2 regions of the Bradyrhizobium guangdongense genome follow, and region 1 is predicted to be linked to the other one. Evidence: predicted binding sites of a transcription regulator. Region 1 holds the regulator's gene; the other holds the start of a gene.

Region 1 (4,426 bases):
CCTGATGGGCCTGCTGCGCACGCCGCTGCGCTGGTCGGGTGCGCTCGTGCTCGTGGCGGCAACGATCTGGGCCCTGTCGGTTCGGCAGCCCGACATTCTCATTGCCGGTAACGGCCAGAACGTCGCGGTGCGGGGCAGGGACGGGGAGTTGCATCTGATCAGGACGAACAAGGACGCTTTCCTGCTCAAGGAGTGGCTCGCGGCCGACGCTGACCCGCGCGATGCCGGCAGTGCCGCGCTCGGTGACGGGGTGTCGTGCGACGAGTCCGGTTGCGTGGCGCCACTCGCCGATGGTCGCATGATCGCGCTGGCGCTGCGCAGCGATGCGCCGGCCGATGATTGCAGTCGGGCCGCGCTGGTGGTGACATCAAGGCCGGCGCCGCCGGATTGCGCCGCGATGGTGGTCGATCGGCCGCGTCTTGCGCGACAAGGCGCGCTGGCGCTGACGCAGCGCGGCGACGGGTTTGCGGTCCAGTCGGTAAGGGCGAGGGGCGCAAACCGCCCCTGGTCGCCGGCGGCAGCCGGCGAAGGAGATTTCGAACTGACCCTCATGCCACGGTCGGCGGCGCCACGCGCTCGGGACGCAACTCCGTCGGAGGCCGACTTCCAGGCCGAGGACTAAAACCGGTCTTTCAGCCGATCGGCAGACGCGGCGGTGTCGGACGACTGTCGGCGATGATCTGCGGCTTGTGCTCGCGCTCGCCGAGCGGCTGGGTCACGGGCAGTTGCAGCACGGTGGCGCGCTGGCCTTCGACGAGCTGGGTCACCAAGACATATTTGCCATCGGGGAATTCGATCGCATCGTGATGACGATCGGGAACGTGCGGATCGATCTTGCCGAACTTGCCGACGCGCGAGTTGACGGTGCGCGTCCAGATCCACCTGTTGTCGTAGCGGACGTTATCGGCGAAGGCGAGCTCCGTTCCCGGCAGCAGGCAGACCGCGACGGACATGTCGGCTTCGGAGGCGAAGCCGCGTGTCGAGGTGCCGCGGAACGTTGTCGTGACGATCGTCTCGCCGACTTCTGCGGGACGCGTCGCGACGGCATGCAGGCTATAGTCACACATCGGGTGCTCCTCTATCAGGATAGCAACCCGCGCCTCTGTCCTGGAGGCACAGGCCTCTATCAGAGTGTAAGTCTGCGAGGCTCTGCTTGGTTGTAGGCAAATCTGCGGCTTGGGTCCGCTGGCCATAATCACAATATCTTTCCCGAACGCCTAGGAACAAAGCCTGCTCCGGCGCATTCGGCAGACCTTCTGCATCAATATCCGGAGCATCAATGTCCGGCCGGTGCCGACCAGCCCGAATATGGCCAGGCCGACTGCTGGACGGAGTTGAGGGCATTGCGGGATTGCTGGCTTGTCGCTTGCTGCGCCTTGCGGACGTGATGCTGCGGTTGCGCGGCGAAGGCGTTCGGCGCTGACGCGGCGATCAGGGCCGTCGTGACGGTGCTCAGGATGATCTTGCGCATGGTGGTCTCCTCGGTCTCGAGGCCTTTGAAGCAATGAAGGCTTCGCTTCGTTGCAGCCTGCCGGGGATTTAGCGCTGGAGAGATGGCCGGATAATCTGTGCAAAACCAGAAAGACTATCCAGCCGGAGCGGACAATCGTCCGCTCCATCGTTTGCTCGCGCGAGAGCGCTTAGTACTTCCGGTACAGCCCGATCAGCTTGCCCTGGATCTTCACCCGGTTGGGCGGCAGGATGCGGACTTCATAGGCGGCATTCGCCGGCTCGAGCGCAATGGAGGCGCCGCGGCGGCGGAAACGTTTCAGGGTGGCTTCCTCGTCGTCGATCAGCGCGACCACGATATCGCCGGTGTCGCAACTCTCGTTGCGTTGGATCAGCGCCATGTCGCCGTCGAGAATGCCGGCATCGACCATCGAATCGCCGCGCACTTCGAGTGCGTAGTGCTCGCCTGCGCCGAGCATGTCCGGCGGGACGCTGATGGTGTGGCTGCGGGTCTGCAGCGCCTCGATCGGCGTACCAGCCGCGATGCGGCCCATCACCGGCACTGCGACGGGGCGTTCGCCCTCGTCGGCGGGCGGGCTCGATGTCGTGCGCACCTTGCCGAGATTGCCCTCGATCACGCTCGGGGTGAAGCCGCGGCGGTTACCGGCGGCGGCCTGGAGCTCGGGCAGCTTGATCACTTCGATCGCGCGGGCGCGGTTCGGCAGGCGGCGGATGAAGCCACGCTCCTCGAGCGCGGTGATCAGGCGGTGGATGCCCGACTTCGAACGCAGATCGAGCGCGTCCTTCATCTCGTCGAAGGAGGGCGGCACGCCGCTTTCCTTCAGCCGCTCGCTGATGAACCGCAGGAGCTCGTATTGTTTGCGCGTTAACATCTCGACCAAAATCCCCCTGACGATGTCGTTCGATTCCGAGACGCTGAAGTCAGCGATAAGCCGTTACATGCTCGAAACAAATCATGAACGGACACTATATGTTCGATACATGTTCCGCAACTGCTTAATTTACCGTGAACGCGACAAAGTTCGCGGAACGGTTGCGAACGCTGTGTTCAAACAGGCAGTCGCAGCACCTCGCAAGGCGCTCCCGCTTCGGCCTTGGGGGCGAACGGCGGGCGCACGAGAAGTGCCTGTGCCGCAGCGAGATTCGCAAGCAGCGAGGAGTCCTGGTGATTGACGGGAACGGCGATGAGCGTGCCATCGTCACGCACTTCGAGACGCGCGCGGAGGTAATCCTCGCGCTGGTCGTTGGCGCGGACATCGCGCCCGAGCACCGCGCGCTCGCGGCAGTGATGAACCACCGAATGGCCTGAGAGCGCGCGAATCAGCGGCACCATGAACAGGAAACCGCACACGTAGGATGACACGGGATTGCCGGGCAGGCCGATCACGCGCATGGCCCCGAGACGCCCGTGCATCATCGGCTTTCCCGGCCGCATCGCGATCTTCCAGAACGCCATCGAGGTGCCTTCGTCCCGAAGCGCCTGCTGCACCAGATCGTGGTCGCCGACCGAGGCGCCGCCGGTCGTGATCAGGATGTCGGCGCCGGACTGGCGCGCGCGGCGGATGCCCGCGGTGGTGGCTTCGAGCGTGTCGGCGGCGACGCCAAAGTCGATGGTGTCGGCGCCCTCGCTACGGGCGAGCGCGTGCAGGGCATAGCCGTTGGAATAGACGATCTGGCCATGACCGGGGGTGGTGCCCGGCATCACCAGCTCGTCGCCGGTGGCGAGGATCGCGACCTTCGGACGACGACGAACGGGAAGCTGCGGGTGGTTCATGCCCGCTGCGAGCGCGAGCCCGCGATCGGTCAATCGGGTCCCCTGACGGAGCAGCACGTCGCCTTCGTGAAAGTCGATGCCTGCGGGGCGGATGTGCCGGCCGCTAATCGCGGCCTCTTTGATCGTGACGCGCTTGCCGTCTGTGACCGTGTCCTCCTGGATCACGACGGCGTCCGCGCCATCGGGAACGACTCCGCCGGTGAAGATTCGTACCGCTTCACCAGCGCCGACAGCTCCTGCGAAGGGCCGTCCGGCCGCGACCTCTCCAATGACGGTGAGCTGCGCGTCCACCCTTGCCGCGTCTGCCGCGCGGACGGCATAGCCATCCATCGCTGACATCGCTTGCGGCGGTTGCGTGCGCCGCGCCGCGACATCGCGCGCAAGCACGCGATGGAAGGCCTCATCGAGGGCAATCATTTCTTCCGGCAGCGGCTCCACGCCGGCAAGCACCGCGGCGAGCGCGTCGGAAACCGGCATGAGGGCCACGGGTGAAAGCTCCTGCTTGGGCGAGGCAATGATCACGTTGCGGCAAGCGTTCTAGCCGAGAGCGCGCCGCGAGGCAAAATGGTAAGCGGGCGCTGACGTGAGCTACTTCTGCATCAACAGCCGCACCAGCTCGGCCTGCCGGCTGACGCCGGTCTTGTCAAAAATCTTCGACAGATGACTGCGCGCCCGGCGTCCTGCCGACGCTGAGCGGCAACAAAGGATTGCGCGGCGCCCAGCCAAGCAGATCGTGCACGCGGGCGGGATCGATGCGCGGCGACAGCAGGCTCGAAAGACCGTTGCCGGGGCGTAGATGCCAAACAGCACGCGACCGCCTACGGCGTCATCGATGCGCTCCATCACGCTCGACCAGCGCCCCTGTTCGACCGCAGCGTCGTAGATCGCCCCCACGAGGTCCAATACGGCGTCCTTCGAAAGCACGCCGGCGCGCATTCCAACCTCCACGAGTTGCAATGCAGCATAGGAGCGCAGTTTCAGAGCGGGAACAAGCAGAGAAAAGCGGCAATCAGGCGTTGTTGCCGCGGAGCCGCAAGACTTTGGCGGTCAGGCCCGTGCGGATCACGACGTCGTCGGATCCACGTTCGACGTCACGTCCGGTGCTTGGAGCCCTTGATCCCTGTCGGGCATCGGATCGGCCTGGGCCTTCAGATCGGCAGCCTTGCTGATCAGCTTGGCGGA
Region 2 (4,426 bases), 1.6 Mb from region 1:
CGGTCGCCGCCATGGCAGATGCCGCGCCACCTTCAGCCATTTGGCATGCTGGTTGAACATGGAATCCACGATGTGGATGAAGGCCTCGTAGCAGGAGAAGAAGCCGTGCCGGCCGGTGAGCAGATAGCCCTCGAGCCAGCCCTGGCAGAGATGCTCGCTTAAGACCTCCATCACGCGGCCGTCCTGCGCGAGGTGGACGTCGTAGGGTTCGATCGGCTCCATCCAGACGCGTTCTGTGGCGTCGAACACCGCATCCAGCCGGTTTGACGCGGTCTCGTCCGGTCCCATGATGCGGAAATTTCGTTCCCCGGCGTTGAGCCGGATGACGTCGCGCAGGAATTTGCCGAGCTCGCGCGTCGCTTCTCCCGTCACAGAGCCTGGCTGCGGCACCTCGAGGGCAAATTTGCGGAAGTCCGGCAGCTTCAGGTCCTTCTTCAGCAGGCCGCCATTGGCGTGGGGATTGGCGCCCATGCGCCTGTTGCCCTGGGGAGCGAGCGCCTGCAGCTCGGGAACGAGCGCGCCGTTCTTGTCGAACAGTTTTTCAGGCTCGTAGCTGCGCATCCAGTCCTCAAGGATCTTCAAATGCGCCGGCTCCTCGCGACAACTTGCGACCGGCACCTGATGCGCGCGCCAAAAGCCTTCGACTTTCTTGCTGTCGACTTCCTTCGGGCCGGTCCAGCCCTTCGGGCTGCGCAGAACGATCATCGGCCAGCGCGGCCGCTCGATCGTCTTGCGCCCGTCGCGGGCGTGCTGCTGGATCGAGCGGATGCTGGCGAGCGCGACGTCGAGCGCATCGGCCATGGCCCGGTGCATTACCTTGGGATCGTCGCCTTCGACGAACAGCGGCTCGTGGCCGAAGCCGCGGAAGAGCTCGCGGATCTCGCTGTCGGGCATCCGGCCGAGCACGGTCGGGTTGGCGATCTTGTAGCCGTTGAGGTGCAGGATCGGCAGCACCGCGCCGTCATGCGCCGGGTTCAGGAACTTGTTGGAGTGCCAGGACGCCGCGAGCGGGCCGGTCTCGGCCTCGCCGTCGCCGACGACGCAGGCGACGATGAGGTCGGGATTGTCGAGCGCCGCGCCGTAGGCGTGCACCAGCGCGTAGCCGAGCTCGCCGCCTTCGTGGATCGAGCCCGGCGTCTCCGGCGCCGCGTGGCTCGGAATGCCTCCAGGGAAGGAGAACTGCCTGAACAGCTTGCGCAATCCGTCCGTATCGCGCCCGATATCGGGGTAGATCTCGCTGTAGCTGCCTTCGAGATAAGTGTTGGCGACCATGCCGGGTCCGCCATGGCCGGGACCGCAGACATAGATGACGTCGAGATCCTGGGCGCGGATGGCGCGGTTGAGGTGGGCATAGATGAAGTTCAGCCCCGGCGTCGTGCCCCAATGACCGAGCAGCCGCGGCTTGATGTGCGCAGGGACCAACGGCTCGCGCAGGAGCGGATTGTCCAGAAGATAGATCTGTCCAACGGAGAGGTAGTTCGCCGCCCGCCAATAGCGATCAAGGAGATCGAGGTCGCTGCTTGCAGCGGCCGATTGTTGTTGAGATGTCATATTCCTGCCGACCTTCACCGGAGATCGTCACCAACCGAGTTCCGGCGAGATCGATCCTTTGCCGGCATCAAACGGCATCGGGGTCACGCGGTGTTGCGTGAGGTCAAACCTCGGCGCGTGAAGTTTGGGCAGCGCTACTGTGCATGGGGTTGTTTTCGCGTTTTCGATTCTTGTTCTTGATTTGTTCCTTTTGCGTGTTATCTTGCTTGCATGAGTCCAGCATCTTCTTCTGCTCTCAAGCACCCGCCGGTCACGGCGCCCTCCGAGCCGGCGGGTGCGCCTTCTGATTTCCCCGCCGATTTTACAGAACTTGGTGTCGCCATCGACCGCGCACGCCGGCGAGGGCGGGGCGCCCAGTCCAATGCCAGTGGCCGTTATGAGGCCGAGGCGCGCGTCGCCTTCGATGACGGTTGGCAGAGCCTTGAGGAACTGCCGCCGTTCAAGACCAGTGTCGGTGTCGATACGTCGCGCAAGGTGATTACCCGCAACGATTCCCCCGACATCGGCTTCGATCGCTCGATCAATCCCTATCGCGGCTGCGAGCACGGCTGCGTCTATTGCTTCGCGCGGCCGACGCACGCCTATCTCGGCCTGTCGCCGGGGCTCGACTTCGAGGCAAAGCTGTTCGTGAAGCCCGAGGCGCCTGTTCTGCTCGAGAAGGAGCTCGCGGCATCAGGCTATGAGCCGCGGATGATCGCGATCGGCACCAACACCGATCCCTATCAGCCGATCGAGCGCGAGCGTAAAATCATGCGCGGCATTCTGGAGGTGCTGGAGCGCACCGGCCATCCCGTCGGCATCGTCACCAAATCCGCGCTGGTCACACGAGACATCGACATTCTCGCAGCGATGGCCAGGCGCAACCTTGCCAAGGTCGCGATTTCGGTGACCTCGCTCGATCCGAAGCTGGCGCGGACCATGGAGCCGAGGGCCTCGACGCCGCCGAAGCGACTGGAGGCGCTGAAGCAGCTCTCGGAGGCCGGCATTCCGACCACCGTGATGGTCGCGCCCGTGATCCCCGCGCTGAACGATTCCGAGATCGAGCGCATTCTCGATGCGGCCGCGCATGCCGGCGTCAAGGAAGCGTCCTACGTGCTGCTGCGGCTGCCGCTCGAGGTGCGCGATCTCTTCCGCGAATGGCTGATGGCGAACTATCCGGACCGCTACCGCCACGTTTTCACGCTGATCCGCGACATGCGCGGCGGTCGCGATTACGATTCGAAATGGGGTGAGCGGATGAAGGGCACCGGACCGATGGCCTGGACCATCGGCCGCCGCTTCGAGATCGCCTGCGACAGGCTCGGTCTCAACAAGCGCCGCTCGAAGCTGACAACGGATCACTTTGTGCGACCGAAGCAGAACGGCGAGCAGCTCAGCCTGTTCTGACAGACGAGGTCCCGCGAGGCGTGCGATGAGTAAGGAACTACCGGCCCCGGTGCCGCGACTGACGGTGATCACGCTCGGCGTCAGCGACATCCGCACCAGCATCGCCTTTTACGACGCGCTCGGCTTTTCACGCCGGCTGAAGGCGACAGGCGAGGCCGTCGCGTTCTACGACACCGGCGGTCCGCTGCTTGCCCTGTTTCACTGGGACCAGCTCGCTGCCGATGCCAGGCTGCCTCACAAGCCGAGGCCCACGACCTTCCGCGGCGTCACGCTGGCGTGGAACTGCGCCTCGCGCGAGGAGGTCGATGCGGTGCTGATGTTTGCGCTCAGCAAAGGCGCCATCCTGCTCAAGTCCGCGCATGAGACCGATTACGGCGGCTATTCCGGCTATTTCGCCGATCCCGACGGCCATCCCTGGGAGGTCGTGGTCGCGCCCGGCATCGAAGTCGGCGACGACAGGCGGGTGCATCTGGCGGACTGACGCTGATGAATAACGGGAATTGCGTGGGGTTCCCGGTTGCGCTGGCCGGGCGGCTTGCGCACGATCCCGGCCATGATTCGGGACAAATCCGCCAAGAAGCCGGCCAAGGACGCGCTGGAGAAGGACGTTGCCAGGAAGGCCGCGCCGGCCAAGGCGAGCTTCCGCCGCGAGCGCGCGCTGATCAAGCGCGGCGTCTGGCCGATCGCGGGCTGCGACGAGGCCGGCCGCGGGCCGCTGGCCGGCCCGGTGGTGGCGGCCGCGGTGATTCTCGATCCCGACCGCATCCCGCGCGGCATCGATGATTCGAAACGGCTGACGGCGGAAGAACGCGAAAAGCTGTTCGACAAGATCTGCGCCACCGCCCAGGTCTCGGTCGCCATCGCTTCGCCCGCGCGCATCGACCGCGACAACATCCTGCGCGCCTCGCTGTGGGCGTTGAAGCGCGCGGTGCTCGCGCTGCCCGAAGCGCCCCGCCATGTCTTCGTCGACGGCCGCGATCGGCTCGACACGCCTTGCGACTGCGAGGCCGTGATCGGCGGTGACGGCATCGTCCTGTCGATCGCCGCCGCGTCCATCGTCGCCAAGGTGACGCGCGACCGGCTGATGTGCGCGCTGGCGCAGGACTGCCCGGGCTACGGCTTCGAGCAGCACAAGGGCTATGGCGTCCCGGAGCATCTCGACGCGCTCAACCGCCTCGGCCCCACAATCCATCACCGCAGCTTCTTCGCCCCGGTCGCTGCCGCCCGCGCCAAGCATATGCCCTGGACGGTCGAACCGGTGCGCGATCTGTTCGAGCCCGCCGAACTCGAAGTGCAGGCGGAGACGAGCGTTGAAATCAATGTTTCAGCAGGTCTCTAGCGCAGACGGTCGTTGCCACGACGCGCAGCGCGCTTTATCAAAATAGTCTTGAGCGAATAGGGCCGGCTGGACGGGTTGGCTGCATCTTTCGGGCGTTGCATGCGGTTTACCTCCCTGGTCATCGAGCTCATTCGCGCCCGGCCGCGGCTG

Evidence for each region. Region 1 encodes LexA, which represses DNA repair genes until DNA is damaged. Its sites were predicted from a motif close to TGTTCNNNNTGTGTTCNG; they were not measured.
Region 2: a site for LexA is predicted at 1,723-1,740, ahead of X265_RS28360 (PA0069 family radical SAM protein). Genes of this name have one in related genera too.

What each region holds. Positions count from the first base shown of each region.
Region 1 covers NZ_CP030051.1:4,301,024-4,305,449, reverse strand. The annotation lists gene X265_RS20610 (ComEC/Rec2 family competence protein) at 1-622, shown strand, start outside; gene X265_RS20605 (hypothetical protein) at 633-1,067, opposite strand; gene X265_RS20600 (hypothetical protein) at 1,277-1,471, opposite strand; gene lexA (transcriptional repressor LexA) at 1,641-2,342, opposite strand; gene X265_RS20590 (molybdopterin molybdotransferase MoeA) at 2,519-3,730, opposite strand; gene X265_RS20585 (hypothetical protein) at 3,833-4,180, opposite strand; gene X265_RS20580 (hypothetical protein) at 4,307-4,426, opposite strand, start outside.
Region 2 covers NZ_CP030051.1:5,937,223-5,941,648, reverse strand. The annotation lists gene X265_RS28365 (phosphoketolase family protein) at 1-1,551, opposite strand, end outside; gene X265_RS28360 (PA0069 family radical SAM protein) at 1,762-2,937, shown strand; gene X265_RS28355 (VOC family protein) at 2,963-3,418, shown strand; gene rnhB (ribonuclease HII) at 3,491-4,276, shown strand; gene X265_RS28345 (glycosyltransferase family 39 protein) at 4,376-4,426, shown strand, end outside.